3 regions of the Pseudocitrobacter sp. 73 genome follow, and region 3 is predicted to be linked to each of the others. Evidence: predicted binding sites of a transcription regulator. Region 3 holds the regulator's gene; each other region holds the start of a gene.
The links. The regulator Fur, encoded in region 3, represses iron uptake genes when iron is present. The targets are predictions, from matches to a motif close to ATAATAATGAGAACNACTATCAA.
Positions count from the first base shown of each region.

Region 1: F0Q32_RS19005 (TonB-dependent siderophore receptor) is a predicted target of Fur. The motif match lies at 3,594-3,616, and genes of this name have one in related genera.
Region 2: F0Q32_RS20760 (TonB-dependent siderophore receptor) is a predicted target of Fur. The motif match lies at 2,006-2,028, and genes of this name have one in related genera.

Region 1 is NZ_VTZO01000020.1:42,297-47,886, forward strand. It holds gene F0Q32_RS18990 (LLM class flavin-dependent oxidoreductase) at 1-983, opposite strand, end outside; gene F0Q32_RS18995 (HD domain-containing phosphohydrolase) at 1,445-2,665, shown strand; gene F0Q32_RS19000 (DMT family transporter) at 2,655-3,494, opposite strand; gene F0Q32_RS19005 (TonB-dependent siderophore receptor) at 3,716-5,590, shown strand, end outside.
Region 2 is NZ_VTZO01000022.1:41,108-46,697, forward strand. It holds gene rnm (RNase AM) at 1-158, shown strand, start outside; gene F0Q32_RS20750 (L-threonylcarbamoyladenylate synthase) at 155-775, shown strand; gene rluB (23S rRNA pseudouridine(2605) synthase RluB) at 974-1,858, shown strand; gene F0Q32_RS20760 (TonB-dependent siderophore receptor) at 2,068-4,260, shown strand; gene cobO (cob(I)yrinic acid a,c-diamide adenosyltransferase) at 4,303-4,893, opposite strand; gene F0Q32_RS20770 (YciK family oxidoreductase) at 4,890-5,590, opposite strand, start outside.
Region 3 is NZ_VTZO01000020.1:160,685-166,274, reverse strand. It holds gene ybfF (esterase) at 1-330, shown strand, start outside; gene ybfE (LexA regulated protein) at 460-753, shown strand; gene fldA (flavodoxin FldA) at 904-1,434, shown strand; gene fur (ferric iron uptake transcriptional regulator) at 1,716-2,168, shown strand; gene F0Q32_RS19560 (LysR family transcriptional regulator) at 2,221-3,087, opposite strand; gene F0Q32_RS19555 (HAD family phosphatase) at 3,195-3,893, shown strand; gene chiQ (ChiQ/YbfN family lipoprotein) at 3,947-4,279, opposite strand; gene chiP (chitoporin) at 4,331-5,590, opposite strand, start outside.

The DNA.
Region 1 (5,590 bases), 120 kb from region 3:
ACCGGCAGAGGCGGCAGCGGCCCATCGAGATCGTAGTCCGCCAGATTGATCGCTCCTCCTGCCAGACCATTGAGCAGCTCAATCCCGTCGGATTCGACAATCAGCGAGGTAATTTTGCGGTACTTTTCCTGCGCTTCTTCTTCCGTGCGGCCAACAAACGGCGCGACGCCTGGCATGATTAGCACGTGATCCGGGTTACGGCCCGCCGCTCCGGCGCGCGTTTTGATATCGCGGTAGAACGCCTGTGCGGTGTGCAGATGCTGATGGGAAGTAAATATCACCTCGGCGGTGGCGGCGGCCAGCGCGCGTCCGCTCTCGGATTGCCCGGCCTGGACAATCACGGGTTGCCCCTGCGGCGAGCGTGGCACGTTCAGTGGGCCCTTCACCTTGAAGAATTTTCCCCGGTGATGTGTGGCGTGCACCTTCTGCGCATCAAAGAAAACGCCGGAGGCTTTATCGCGGATGAATGCGTCGTCTTCAAAGCTGTCCCACAGCTTTTTCACTACATCAACATGTTCGGCCGCGCGCTGGTAGCGATATTCATGAGGATGTTGCGTATCAAGATTGAAGTTGTGCGCGGCGGCGTCAGTCGCGGTCGTCACCACGTTCCAGCCTGCACGACCGCCGGAAATGAGATCCAGCGAGGCGAATTTTCGCGCCAGGTTGTAGGGCTCTTCATAAGTGGTGGAGGCGGTGGCGATAAAGCCGATATTTTTGGTTAACGGGGCGAGGGCGCTGAATAAGGTGACGGGTTCAAAACCGGCCACTTTGGCGCTGCCGCCTTCGGTTCCTCCGGCTGCGGGGACCGCCAGACCGTCCGCCAGAAAATAGGCGTCAAACAAGCCGCGTTCGGCAGTTTGCGCGAGCTGTTTATGAAACTCGAAACTGGTTGCGCCATCTGCTGGCTGGTCCGGATGACGCCATGCCGCGATGTGTTGACCACCGCCGGGCAGAAAAGCGCCGAGCTTTATCTGTTTAGTCATGTGCCTTACCTCCTGATGGGATGCGGGATGTTCCGCCTGGAGGCCAGAATAGCGAGGGAGTTCCGCTAATTTGAAATAACAAATGTTGAATAGATTATCTGTTTTTTGGTTATAGTCAGACGACGACAGCAAGAATGCAGGCTGGCTTGAGTGAACTTTGTATTAATTGTTACGCTAAATTAGCGATAACTTTGCTTGTAATCGAGAGTACGCCTAAGGAGGTAGGTTATTATTTAGTTTTACCAATAGTTCACCCGCCTTTAATTTGCGATAACGTATAATCAGCGGGGTGCACCAGGATAAAATAACTTAAAAAACACGATGATGGTTGGGTTTTACTGGATATACGCAATAATTATAATTAAAATCATCGTGGCATTTATAAATTGCAGGGTCTTCAATCCGCCACGGGGTGGAGCGGGTTTAATCTTGGGTAAAAGAGAGAAAAATAGAATCGTATCATGGATATATCCCTGCAATTATCAATCAAGTTTATTAACGAACTCATAAAAATCGTCTCTCCGGAGTTAGTCAAACACATGGAGCGGACGGCCATCGTCGCGATGGAGCTCTGCGATTATCTTGAATTGAGTAAAGAGCAGCAGAAAAATGTCTATATTGCTGCATTACTCCATGATATTGGGGAGCTAATCGATATACGCAGTCGCGAGTACGGTGATTTTCATTCTAATAATGAATTGCATCAACGTTATACTTATAACATGCTGAACGGTCTTGATATTTTTGAGCAGACTAAAGCGATTGTCTATACGCGTCGTGCGGGGTATGAAGACAAACATCAGCAGGAAAAGGCCATCCTCTCTTTCTGCGATCGATTTGAGTACGATTTGCGCCTGTACCCGGATAACCTGGCTTCCTGTAGCGAGGATATCTGCAATGGGTTTGCTCAGCGTTACAGTGATTTCCCCGCTGAGTTTTATGATTTTCTGAATACTGTCAGCCAGCGGGAATATTTTTGGTTCCGTTTGCAAACCGATAATATTCCTCGGGTTGTTAATGTTATCTCGCCGATAAGAGTCATTCATCTGGATATCGATGACTTCCAGCAAATTTGTACGCTGATTGCCCGTATTGTCGATACCCATAGCGGATTTACAGCGGCCCACAGCATGACCGTAGGGCTTGTGGCGAGAGAGCTGGCATATTACAGCGGAATGACCAGCTACGATCAGCAGCGAATTGAAATTGCCGGTTATCTTCATGATATCGGCAAGCTGTATGTTCCTATTAGCTTGCTTGAGAAAAAAAGCGCGCTCTCGCGCAAAGAGTACAGCATGCTGAAAGAGCACAGTTATAAAACCGCAGAAATTCTCAGCGTTGTGACGGAATTAGGCGAGATTGCAGCCTGGGCAGCGAACCACCATGAACGGCTTGATGGTTCAGGATATCCTTACCATCTGAACCGTATTTATCTCGATATCCCCAGTCGTATTGTGGCGGTGGCAGACTTCTTTACCGCATTGACAGAAGTCCGTCCGTATCGTGGCCCACTGAGTATTCAGGATGCCCTGGACATCATGGATAAAGCTGTAGAGGACGGTTCGATTGACGGTGAAATCGTCGCGCTGCTGCATCAGCATAAAGAGGCTTTTTACAGTATTGTTAACCAGGCTCGCGAAGGGGGCAAGGCGCTGGTGCGGGATGTGGCGTCTATTCCTTAATAGTTGGGCTGCGATCGGCATAGATAACCAGCCCAATCCCTGACAATGTCACCACGATCGACATCAGCATTCGTACTGTTAATGCCTCACCCAGAAACACCATTCCACCCAACGCCGCCAGACAAGGCACGCTGAGTTGTAGGGTACTTGCCGTGGCCGGGCTGAGCATCGGCAGCAGGGAATACCACAGTAAATAGGCGGCGCCTGACGCCAGCGCGCCCGAGATGACCGCCAGCATAAATCCGCTCGCATCTATATGGCTTTGCATTCCGCTTAGCAGAAAAACGACCAGCGCAATCGGCACTGCCAGAATAAAATTCCCGGCGGTGGCAGCAGCGGCATTTTGTACACGTTTCCCGGTAATGCAGTACGCGCCCCAGGCGGCGCCGGATACGATCATCATTAACGCCGCGCTGAGCGGAGGGCGCGCTGCGCCAGGCAGCAGCAATAGCACCAGACCTGCCATGGCGGCGATGATACCGACGGTTTTCAGCAGCGTCAGGCGCTCGCCGCCCAGAAATCCCCACCCGGTCATGACCAGTTGTACTGTGCCAAATAACAGCAATGCGCCCATTGCCGCGCCCATCGAGACATAAGCAAGAGAAAATGCGAAAACGTAGAGCGCGAGCAGGCAAGCGTTCAGCCAGTTAAATTCTGGTTTCTTCTTAAGGGCGGGGAGCTGGAGCAAAAGAAAAAGCGCAATCGCGCCGCTGAGCAGGCGCACGCTGCTGAAAGAGACCGCATCCATATGCAGACCCTTTAATGCCAGACGGCAGAGCAGGGAATTTGCCGCGAACGCGACCATCGCCAGAATAATTTTCAACAGCACCGATATTCCCCCTCTGTATAAGCGCTCCATTCTACAGGCTCTGCTTCGTGCGTCATCCCTTTCATTACCCGGCTAATTATGCTTGATTGCTAAAATTTAATGAGTATAGTTCTCGTTCTCTTTATCGTTTGCGGTGAGTTCTGACGCTGTTCATCGGGCGTACAGGCAAATAAATAAGCATCGCCGCAAACGTCATCTTCAGCGTCTTTCACGAGCGAATTATGCACAACACAAAGGGTTTCACTTCTCCATTACGCAAAACGCTGCTGGCGTTAGCGATAGGCAGCGTAGCGCACTCCGCCAGCGCGGCAACCACCAGCGATACTCCGGCTAAAAAAGCCCAGGAAGAGACGATGGTGGTTCAGGCCGTAGAGGGCAGCGATTTTAAACCGGGCGGCGACCAGCCGGTTCCGGCCTACCTTGATGGACAAATCGCCCACGGCGGGCGTCTGGGCATGCTGGGCGAGCAGAAAGCGATGGATGTGCCCTTTAACGTCATTGGCTACACCTCAAAATTGATGGCCGATCAACAGGCGAAAACCATCGCCGATGTGGTCAGCAATGATGCGGGCGTGCAGACGGTGCAGGGCTACGGTAACTTTGCGGAAACCTATCGTATTCGCGGCTTTAAGCTCGATGGTGATGACATGACCATGGGCGGCCTGGCCGGCGTGGTGCCACGTCAGGTCATGGATACCCAGATGCTGGAGCGCGTGGAAGTCTTCAAAGGCGCTAACGCCTTGCTGAATGGCGCGGCGAGCAGCGGTGTCGGTGGGATGATCAACCTTGAGCCGAAACGGGCTGAAGATACGCCAATCACCCGCGTGGGTGTGGACTACACCTCTGACTCTCAGGTGGGTGGTTCGCTGGATCTGGGGCGTCGCTTTGGTGATAACAACCAGTTCGGCGCGCGCGTGAACGTGCTGCACCGCGAAGGAGAGGGGGCGGTCGATAACGACAAACGCCGCACGACGCTGGCGTCGGTGGGGCTGGACTATCGCGGCGATCGATTCCGTTCATCTCTTGATTTTGGCTACCAGAAGAAAACCTTCCACGGCGGCACGATGGGCGTCAACATCAGCGGCGTCGATTTCGTTCCTTCCGTTCCGGATACCACCAAAAACTACAGCCAGAAATGGGGCTACAGCGATATCGAAAATGAATTCGGTATGGCGAAAGCTGAATATGATCTGACCGATAACTGGACGACCTACGCGGCCTGGGGCATGCAGCATGGTCATGAGCAGGGAACCTACAGCGCGCCGAAGCTGATTAATGCCAATGGTGATGCGACGGTTGGTCGTCTGGATACCAATCGTCTGATCGATTCTTACAGCGGAATGGGCGGCGTGCGCGGTAACTTCGATACCGGGCCGGTCAGTCATCAGGTGAATATCGGTTATGCCGCACAGGTACGCAAAGATGCGACGGCATGGCGCATGTCCTCCAATAACCCGACCACGAACATCTATGATAATCATGATGTTGCGATGCCAGATAACGCGTGGTTTGGCGGTAATTATACCGACCCGCTGACCACCTCGCGCAGCCGCGTTCAGGGCTGGCTGTTCAGCGATACGCTGGGCTTCTTTGACGACAGCGTGCTGCTGACGGCGGCAACGCGCTACCAGAAAGTGGTGGTACGTAACTACAGCAACGCCACGGGCAATGAAGACCTCTCTGGCCGCTACACGGAAAGCCGCTGGACGCCAACTGTGGGCCTGGTCTACAAACCGTGGGAAGAAGTCTCGTTCTACGCCAACCATACGGAAGCACTGCAACCGGGCTCTAATGCACCGAGCACTGCCGCCAATGCCGGGCAAAGCACCGGTATCGCACATTCCAAACAGAACGAGCTGGGCGTGAAGGTGGATTACGGCAACGTCGGCGGTTCGCTGGCGCTGTTTGAAATCAAAAAACCAAATGCCATTTCCGATGCGCAGAATTATTACAAAATGGACGGCGAACAGCGCAACCGTGGCGTTGAGTTAAACGTCTTTGGTGAACCGATGCTGGGCCTGCGCCTGAACGGCAGCACCCAGTGGTTGAACGCGGAACAGCGTAAAACGGCTAATGGCGCAACGGACGGCAAAGAT
Region 2 (5,590 bases), on a different contig from region 3:
ATGCCCGAGAATACGCGTTACTGGCCTCGCAGGGTTCTGATTTTCATCAACCCTGCCCATGGATAGAACTGGGCCGTAAGCTGTGGCTACCCGCCGGGGTAGAGGGCATCTGGCAACGCTTCGAGACGCCACAGAATTCTACTGAGAGGGAAGTATGAGTCAGTTTTTTTACATCCACCCGGATAACCCGCAGGCGCGACTGATTAACCAGGCGGTTGAGATCGTGCGCAAAGGTGGGGTGATTGTTTACCCAACCGATTCCGGCTACGCGCTGGGCTGCAAAATTGAAGACAAAGGCGCGATGGAGCGCATCTGTCGTATTCGTCATCTGCCAGATGGTCATAACTTCACGCTGATGTGCCGTGACCTGTCCGAATTGTCGACCTATTCTTATGTCGATAACGTGGCGTTTCGTCTGATGAAAAACAACACGCCGGGCAATTACACCTTCATCCTGAAAGGGACGAAAGAGGTGCCGCGCCGTCTGTTGCAGGAAAAGCGTAAAACCATCGGCATGCGCGTGCCGTCTAACCCGATTGCGCAGGCGCTGCTTGAGGCGTTAGGCGAGCCAATGCTTTCGACCTCCCTGATGTTACCGGGCAGCGAATTTACCGAATCTGACCCGGAAGAGATTAAAGATCGTCTGGAAAAAGTGGTCGATTTGATTATTCATGGTGGTTATCTGGGCCAACAACCGACCACGGTCATTGATTTAACTGACGACGCGCCAGTGGTGCTGCGTGAAGGTGTGGGCGATGTGAAGCCGTTCCTGTAAACGTGAATAAACCAGATGAATCTTTTCATCAGAAATTCATGTAAGATACGCGGCCACGAATTATTGTTATGGCGCACGTGGTGCGCCATTTGACGTGTAAAAGATACCTTTCAATGAGTTAGGGTTTAACTGAACTCAACGCATTGTTTTTGAAAGTATACCCAGACGCCTGTGAAGGCGACACCGGAAGGAAGCTCTATGAGCGATAAAAGCGAAAAACTGCAAAAAGTGCTGGCGCGTGCCGGCCACGGCTCCCGTCGTGAAATCGAGGCGATTATTGAAGCGGGGCGCGTGAGCGTCGACGGCAAAATCGCCAAACTCGGCGATCGCGTTGAAGTGATCCCTGGCCTTAAAATTCGTATTGATGGTCATCTGATTTCCGTTAAAGAATCCGTAGAACAAATTTGTCGCGTTCTGGCTTATTACAAGCCGGAAGGTGAACTCTGTACGCGTAACGACCCTGAAGGTCGCCCAACCGTATTCGATCGTCTGCCAAAACTGCGCGGCGCGCGCTGGATTGCCGTCGGTCGTCTGGACGTCAACACCTGCGGGCTGCTGTTGTTCACCACCGACGGTGAGCTGGCAAACCGCCTGATGCACCCGAGCCGCGAAGTTGAGCGTGAATACGCCGTACGCGTGTTTGGCCAGATTGATGACAACAAAGTGCGCGAGCTGTCTCGCGGCGTACAGCTTGAAGATGGCCCGGCGGCGTTTAAAACCATCAAGTTTACCGGTGGGGAAGGTATCAACCAGTGGTACAACGTGACCCTGACGGAAGGCCGTAACCGCGAAGTGCGCCGTCTTTGGGAAGCCGTTGGCGTGCAGGTTAGCCGTCTTATCCGCGTTCGCTACGGCGATATTCCATTGCCGAAAGGTCTGCCGCGCGGCGGGTATACCGAACTGGATCTGGCGCAGACCAACTACCTGCGTGAGCTGGTTGAACTGCCGCCTGAAACCGCATCAAAAGTGGCGGTTGAGAAAGACAGACGTCGCATGAAAGCGAATCAGATTCGCCGTGCGGTAAAACGTCACAGCCAGGTCAGTAACCCACGTCGTGGCGGGGGAAGCCGCAGCAACGGTTAATCAACCTCCTGATTATCAAGCCGGGCAAACAGCAATGTTTGCCCGGTTTTTTTGTGCCTGACATCCCGCCTTCACAAAATCTATCGATTTGATTGTTTCTTACGCAAAAAAGGAGATGTGAAGGAGATTCCATGAATCATATGTGAAATGCGAATAATTATCATTAGTATGCGCAATTGATTTTATGATTCATGACAGGGAATGATGGAATGTATACTTCTGTAACAACACGAAAAAAACCAATAGCCCTCTTTTTAGCCAGCTTGCTGAGCACCACTGCGTGGGCCGCCAACGAGGAGCCGACAGAATCGCTTGCCGATAACGAAACCATGATTGTTACCGCTGAGCAGGAGCTCAAGCAGCAGCCAGGCGTTTCTACCATCACCGCTGAAGATATCCAGAAAAGCCCGCCGGTGAACGACCTCTCCGACATCATCCGCAAAATGCCTGGCGTTAACCTGACGGGAAACAGTGCCAGTGGTAGCCGTGGCAACAACCGCCAGATCGATATCCGTGGCATGGGGCCGGAAAACACCCTGATTATGGTTGATGGCGTACCGGTGACATCGCGTAACTCTGTGCGTTACAGCTGGCGCGGGGAACGTGATACGTGCGGTGATACCAACTGGGTTCCGGCGGAAATGGTCGATCGCATTGAAGTGATTCGTGGCCCGGCGGCGGCGCGCTATGGTTCTGGTGCGGCGGGCGGGGTGGTGAATATTATCACTAAACGTCCGACTAACGACTGGCACGGCTCGCTCTCTCTGTTCACCAATCAGCCGGAAGACAGCAAAGAAGGCGCGACCAAACGCGCTAACTTCAACCTGAGCGGCCCGCTGGCCGGAGATGCGCTGACCATGCGTCTGTACGGCAACCTGAACAAAACGGACGCTGATGCCTATGACATCAATACCGCCCAGAACGGTTCCGCTGCTGCGGGGCGTGAAGGCGTGCGTAATAAAGATATCAACGCAGTCGTATCGTGGAAAATCACCCCGTTGCAGATTGTCGACTTCAGCTATGGCTATAGTCGCCAGGGTAATATCTACGCGGGCGATACTCAGTACAGCAACAGCAACGTCAGCCCGGGCGGGTTAGTGCAGACGCTTTATGGTGACGAAACCAACCGCATGTACCGCCAGAACTACGGCATCACCTACAACGGCATCTGGGACTGGGGAACGTCGAAACTCAATTTCAACTACGAAAAGACCAACAACACGCGTCTGGATGAAGGCTCCACCGGTAAAGTGGAAGGGATGATCAACAGTGATGATTATTCAACCAGCCGTCTCGAAAGCTATCGTGCCGGTGGCGAAGTGAACTTCCCGCTCCAGTTGCTGGTGGATCAAACCGTCACGCTGGGCGCGGAGTGGAACCGTGATGAATTGAACGATCCTGCCTCGATGACGGCGACAGATAGCACGGGTGTAACGGTGGGTAATGTCTCTGGTAGCGCCAGCGGCCGCAGCAGCAAAAACAGTTCAACCATTAGCTCCCTCTATTTTGAAGATAATATTGCCGCCACAGACAGCACTCAGATATTACCAGGACTGCGCTTCGACTATCACGATACCTTCGGTGCAAACTGGAGCCCGAGCCTGAATATTTCGCAGGGCTTAGGCGATATGTTCACCCTGAAAGCGGGGATCGCGCGGGCGTTTAAAGCGCCAAACCTCTATCAGTCTACTGAGGGATATCTGCTCTCTACGCGTGGCAATGGTTGCCCGGTCGGGGTTAGTACCGGTAGTTGCTTCCTGTTAGGTAATGAAGACCTCGATCCGGAAATCAGCGTCAATAAAGAAGTGGGGATTGAGTTCCATGACAACGGCTATGCGGCAGGGGTGACCTGGTTCCGCAACGATTATAAAAACAAAATCGTGGCCGGGGATGACGTGGTCGGTTACGCTTCAAATGGCGCCAATATCCTGCGTTGGGAAAACGGCGGTAAAGCGATCGTTGAGGGTCTGGAAGGCAACCTGACCATTCCTGTGCTGCGCGATGTCCTTGAGTGGCGCACCAACGCAACCTATATGTTCCGCTCCGAAAGCAAAAAAACCGGTAACCCACTCTCGGTTATTCCTGAATTTACCATTAACTCGCAGCTCGACTGGCAGGTCACCGACAAACTGGATACTACATTAAGCTGGACACAGTATGGTCGTCAGAAGCCGCGCCAGAATGCGGAGATCCGTAACGAAGCGGGCGAGATGTCGAGCCGTGAAATCAGCCCGTACTCCATTTTTGGCCTGAACGTCAATTACGACATCACTAAAAACCTGCGCGCCAATGCCGGGATCAACAACCTGTTTGATAAACGGGTTTATCGCGAAAACGACGGCGCATCAACGTATAACGAACCAGGTCGCGCGTACTACGCAGGCGTAACCGTCTCGTTCTAAGCCGTACCGCCGGAAAGGTTAACCTTTCCGGCATTTCTTCGTTTAATAATCGATGCCAATCTGCGCTTTGATACCCGCATCAAACGCATGTTTCACCGGACGCAGTTCACTGACGGTGTCAGCCATCTCGGTGATATCGCGGTGACAGCCGCGACCGGTAATGATCACCGACTGGTGCGCCGGGCGCTGGCGTAACGCGCTCAGCACCTCTTCCAGCGGCAGATAGTCATAGGCCACCATATAGGTCAGCTCATCCAGCACAACCAGGTCCAGCGATGCATCGGCCAGCATGCGTTTGGCATGTTGCCAGACGGCCATACAGGCGGCCGTATCGCTCTCGCGGTCCTGTGTATTCCAGGTAAAACCGGTCGCCATTACCTGAAACTCGACTCCGTGGGGCTCCAGCAAATTACGCTCACCATTGGGCCAGGTGCCTTTAATAAACTGGATGACACCGACTTTTTTGCCGTGTCCGACGGCGCGCGTCGCCGTCCCAAAGGCAGCGGTGGTTTTGCCTTTCCCGTTGCCGGTAAAGACCATGATAATGCCACGCTCTTCCTGAGCGGCCGCCACCCGGGCATCGACTTTATCTTTCACGCGCTGCTGGCGCTCGCGGTAACGTTCATCACTCATTGGGCAATCCCCGGTTTACGGCCTGGTTGGGCATCGAAAGTCATCCCTGTTTTGCGGCGGCTATCGTCGCCCATCAGCCACAAATAGAGCGGCATGATATCGGCAGGTGTTTTCAGTTTTAACGGATCTTCCGTCGGAAACGCGCTGGCACGCATGCTGGTTCGCGTGCCGCCGGGGTTAATGCAGTTGACGCGCACGCGGTTTTGATACTCCTCGGCGAGCACCTGCATCATGCCTTCGGTGGCGAATTTGGACACCGAATAGGCCCCCCAGTTGGCGCGCCCCTGGCGGCCTACGCTTGACGAGGTAAAGACCAGTGAGCCTGCTTCAGACTGCAACAACAGCGGCAGTAACGCCTGGGTCAACATAAAGGTACCGTTGACGTTAACCTGCATCACCTGCTGCCAGATGTCGGGCTTCTGTTCAGACATTGGCACTACCTCGCCGAGCAGCCCGGCGTTATGCAACACGCCGTCAAGGCGCGGGTAATGCATGCTTATTTGCTGAGCAACCTGTTGGCAATCCTGCGGTGTACAGGTGAGCAGGTCGAGCGTGAACCAACGTACGGGCAATCCGCCGTGGTTTTCAATTTCTTGCGCGACGGCGCGTAATTTTTCTTCATTACGACCAAGTAAAACCACGCTGGCACTATAGCGTGCGTAGGTGATGGCTGCTTCCCGACCAATACCATCACTGG
Region 3 (5,590 bases):
GCAACCGTAATGCGCGAATTTTTAGCCGAAGAAGGCGTGATTCAATTTCTGCTGAAGTCGTTTGTCGACGGCGAGTGGCGCTTCAACGTACCGGTCCTGTGGGATCAGTACCCGCACATCGTCGGCTGGGAGACAATTCCGGCATGGGAACATCCGGCACTGTTTATCCCTGGCGGAAATTCCCCTTATGTTACCGAAGCTTACCGGGAGGCTCTGCTCTCGCAATTCCCGCAGGCACGCGCACACGTCATTGCAGGCGCTGGTCACTGGGTGCATGCAGAAAAACCGGACGCGGTGCTGCGCGCTATTCGTCGATATTTAGCAGACTGATTAAAAACTCAACGACCGCGCGCCATTATGGTCGTGGTCGTTGGCGTGTCGGTTGCGGTGATGTATGATTGCGCGCTGTCTGCACCGGGCGTTTCCCGGTAGCTTGTTTCCCCGAAGTCACTCTGAACCATGGCAAAAGAACAAACGGACCGCACGACAATTGATTTGTTCGCAAATGAGCGTCGGCCGGGAAGACCCAAAACCAATCCGCTTTCGCGTGACGAACAGCTGCGCATCAATAAGCGTAATCAATTAAAACGCGATAAAGTTCGCGGCCTGAAGCGTGTCGAACTGAAACTCAATAGCGATGCGGTAGATGCCCTGAACGAACTGGCAACCGCGCGCGATATGAGTCGCAGTGAGCTTATCGAAGAGATTCTGATGAGCCAGTTAGCCCTGCTTCGCGCGCAGGAAAAGCTCTGAAAATTTCATAAAACCCCGCTTTCATGTAGCAGAGTGTGCAGTCCGGTACGATTGCTGATTCCGCACCCTTCTCTGTTCTGCTATGATTGCCCTTATCTGTGGGCAATACGCCACCACCATATCATTAAGTTTCAAGAGGTTATTTAACTCATGGCAATCGTTGGCATTTTCTTTGGTAGCGACACCGGCAATACCGAAAATATCGCAAAAATGATTCAGAAACAGCTTGGTAAAGACGTTGCCGACGTGCATGACATTGCCAAGAGCAGCAAAGAAGACCTGGCTGCATTCGACATTCTGCTGCTGGGTATCCCTACCTGGTACTACGGTGAAGCGCAGTGCGACTGGGATGATTTCTTCCCGACGCTGGAAGAAGTTGATTTCAATGGCAAACTGGTTGCACTGTTCGGCTGCGGCGACCAGGAAGACTATGCGGAATACTTCTGTGATGCGCTGGGCACTATTCGCGACATCATTGAACCGCGCGGTGCAACCATCGTCGGCCATTGGCCAACAGCCGGTTACCACTTCGAAGCCTCTAAAGGCCTGGCTGATGACGATCACTTCGTGGGTCTGGCTATTGATGAAGATCGTCAGCCGGAACTGACCGCTGAACGTGTAGAAAAATGGGTTAAACAGGTCTCCGAAGAGCTGCATCTGGAAGAGATCAAAAACGCCTGATGTTTGTTGCGGTGTGATTGTTAAATCACACCGCATTAATAGGCAAAAGCAATCAAAATAATAGCTACAATTTTTTAACTTTTGAGCGCAAATCTGTACAATATCTTCTGAATTTAGCGAGTTTGCTGGTCAAGCCTCGTTTTCGAAATCTTTATTCGCCTGGGTCTTGCTGTTTTCATTTAGAAGGCGTCATTCTATAATGAGACGCATTACACTCGGTGCACTCTCTGTGATACTTCCGCGTTTGGAAGTCAATCGTTTAGCAACAGGACAGATTCCGCATGACTGACAACAATACCGCATTAAAGAAGGCTGGCCTGAAAGTCACACTTCCCCGGTTAAAGATCCTGGAAGTGCTTCAGGAACCAGACAATCACCATGTCAGCGCGGAAGACTTATATAAACGCCTGATCGACATGGGTGAAGAGATTGGTCTGGCGACCGTCTACCGTGTTCTGAACCAGTTTGATGATGCGGGCATCGTAACGCGCCATAATTTTGAAGGCGGTAAGTCCGTTTTCGAACTCACTCAACAACACCATCACGATCACCTGATCTGCCTCGACTGCGGCAAGGTTATCGAATTCAGCGATGATTCCATCGAAGCTCGCCAGCGTGAAATTGCCGCGAAACACGGTATCCGCTTAACCAACCACAGCCTGTACCTGTATGGTCACTGCGCTGAAGGCGATTGCCGCGAAGATGAACACGCACATGATGGTGTAGAGAAGTAATTTTCACACTGAAATGACAAAACCAGCTTACGGGCTGGTTTTTTATGGTGGTCTATGGCTTCATTTCCATCACCATCCGCAGAAAATTGTCCCGTCCTTCATGCTCTCGCGTAGGATCCCAGGCCATCGCAATTTCCCACCCCACTTTGACATTAGCCAGTTCGACCATTTTTACCCCGGCAGGCAGAACGTTACAGATACTCTCAGGCAAAAAGGCAATACCGTTGCCGCCACCGATCAGCGCCAGTAAAGAATGCATATCGTCGGAAACGGATACCGCATGCACATCGGGAAACTGCTCGGCGAGGATGATGCGAACCTGCTCAGCCAGACACGGCGCGGCGTGCGTACTGAGACGTAATAACGGATAGTGTTCAACAAGATGATGTAATCCTTCTTTTACAGACGCATTCGCGGGAACGGCAAGCACCAGACGCTCCTGTTTAATCACAAAATGTGACAGAGGCGGCAGAACGGGCAGCCGCAAGAAACCAATATGCAGCGCTCCTTCGAGCAGCATTCGGCACTGCACGCTTGAAGGAATGTTGTTGAGCGAGACGGTGACATCAGGAAAACGCGCCTGAAAAGTATTAATCCATTGCGGCGTAAGAGAATATGTCGATAGCCCAAACCCGAGGGCGAGTTTGGCTGTCGCCCCCCGTTTGATATCCCCGGCAAATTTCCGCAATTCGCGGTAACGCACCAGAAATTCGCACGCCTCGGGGTAGAACAATTTCCCCTGGCAAGTAAGTGTTGCACCGTGGCGCCCACGAGTAAAAAGCACCAAACCCAAATCGTCCTCCAGCACCTGGATCTGTTTGCTTAACGCAGGCTGAGTGATACACAACGCATCTGCAGCGGCATGGTAACTCCCCTGCTCCGCGAGCGTAACAAATGCCTGTAGTCGGCGATTTTCCATTCCCGTTTTTTATCCCTGCGCGAAAAAAAAGCATTATACATAGCCCCTGTTTCAACCGATTATCCATAAAAAGTCACAGAATGTTTTCAGAAGATACAGGGGGAAAAATGACTCAAGCGATGCCCGTACTGACTGCTGTCCTTTTTGATATGGATGGCGTGTTGATCGATTCAAACCTCGTGATTGAGAAGGCATGGAGAGGGGCTGGCAAGCTTTACGATCGTGATATCAGCAACGAAGATATTGCTCTACACATTCATGGTCAACCGGGGCCACATACAATTCGCGCACTCTTCAGCGATCTTTCCAGGAAAGATCAGGCGATCGTTCAGCAGTACATTATCGATGCAGAAAATAATGCGGATTACGAGCCCATTAAGGGTGTTGCCGAGTTTATTACAGCCCTACACCATGCAGGGGTCATCATCGGTATCGTCACCAGCGGCTGGCGCAAGAAAATCGATCGTGTTATTCATATGCTGGGTGTAGACGATGCGATTTCAATCATCGTCGAACGTGATGATGTCGAAAGAGGAAAGCCCTGGCCTGACCCCTATTTGTTGGCGGCAACGCAACTGGGGATCACACCAGATAAGGCATTAGTTTTTGAAGATTCCCACAGCGGGATCACCTCCGCTGTCAGCGCGGGTACGTACTGCGTTGGCGTCGGTAGCGAGGCGTTACAAAACGGTGGTCCGGAGTGTGCCGTAATCGATTTCAGTCACCTTCAATGGCACACCGATGAGGCAGGACAATTCATCTTATCGCTTCGACCTGGGAATACGATAATGTTGATACCCGCTTAGTTTGCACATTCATGCAGCCGTGCCCGACAAGCAAGCTTATCGGGCACGTTATCTTAACGGGGAGTATTATTACTGCGAATTTCCTGCCAGATTAACCCGCAATCTTTCTTCACAGCCTGATCGTTGCCGGTTTTTCTCGCCAGAATGCACGCCTGGTAATCGCTTACCCGCACAGTTTCCTGATTAGCAAACTGCTGATGCGCCTTCTCCTGCTTCAGTACGTTCAGCACCTGCTGGCAGGCTTCGATTTTCTCCGGCGAGCCTTCCGCGGTGTTAATACAGGCACTATAGGCATCTTTTAAACGCGTATCTTCTTTCGGTGCTTCAGACTGGGCGCAACCTGCCAGCGTCGCGACCAGCGCAGCAATCATCACTGTTTTTTTCATATTATTAGCCTTATACGACACGGCGGGCGCTGCGGCCCGCCGGTATGCTTATCAGAAGATAGTGAACGGTGCGATAACCATGAATTTCACGTCGCGTTCATCCTGGAAGATGTTGCCATAACCACCGCTCCAGCTCGGGATATCGGAGTGGTTGTCGTACTGGGTGAAGTGCAATTTGAACAGGGTGCCTTTCGCGCGGCCTTCCTGTACGGTGTACGCCACGTCAAAGCTGTAAGAAGACTCTTCGATAGTTTTGTTTTTGTCGTAGTACGCGTCCGGGTTGATCTGCCAGGTAGACGGTTTGGCATCCCAGGCGTAAACGTATGATGCGCCCACAGCCCAGCCCGGCAGGTTCCAGTTCTTCAGGTCATACATCGCGCCGAAGAACACCGCTTTTTCGCCGTTGGCGTTGAAGTCAGAACGGTTATCCCACCAGATATCCAGACGACCGTTTGAGGAGGCGTAGGTTGGGGTCATACGCTGTAAGAAGAAGCCCTGCTGGCCTTCTGCCTTAACCCAGGTCCCTTCCAGGCGCAGGTCAACCTGACCCACTTTGTAACCGAAGGTGAGTGCCTGCAGCCAGGCAGTGCCGTCGTAAATGTCGTTTACGCTGCGATCGTCTACTTTATCGCGAGTACCGTAGAACTGATAGCTGGTAGACAGCGGGCTACCGGCGATATCAAATTTGTAGCTGGCTTTGGCGAAGTATTGATCGACATAGCCTTCCGCCTGACCAAATGCCGCTTCCAGCACCAGGTCATTTTTGAAGTCATATTTCATACCGATGGAGTGCAGATAATCGACTTTCGTGCGCTTATCGTTCTGGTAGAAATTATCCATTTCGATATGCCATGGGGCCTTATATTCATTGGTCCACATGTAGGAGAAGCTCAGCGCGCCAGCGTCGTCAAAATCAAAGTTCGCCCCGGCTTCTGCGCCCTGATAAGTACCCGGCATAAAGCTCCAGTGCGGCGCTAACAATGTTTGGCCGGTCGGCTGGATATAACCACCACGCGCCCAAACCGGGCCGTATTTAAATTTCGCCGCGGCTTTATAAAGGCTCACACCGCTTTTATCGCCGGAGTAATCTTCCGAGTAGCCTTTATTTTTAGACGAGAACGCAATTTCGTTCGGGTGACCACTTTCTGAGGATTCCGCCATTTCGATAGCGGTGAACGCCGCAATATCGAGGCCGAACATATCAGCAGCATAGCCGGACTGGAAATCGAGGTTGGCGTTCCAGGTAGAGTGAGAAAGGTTGGTTTTATATTTGTCGTTGTCGGTTACATCTTTACGGTCACGTTCACGCTG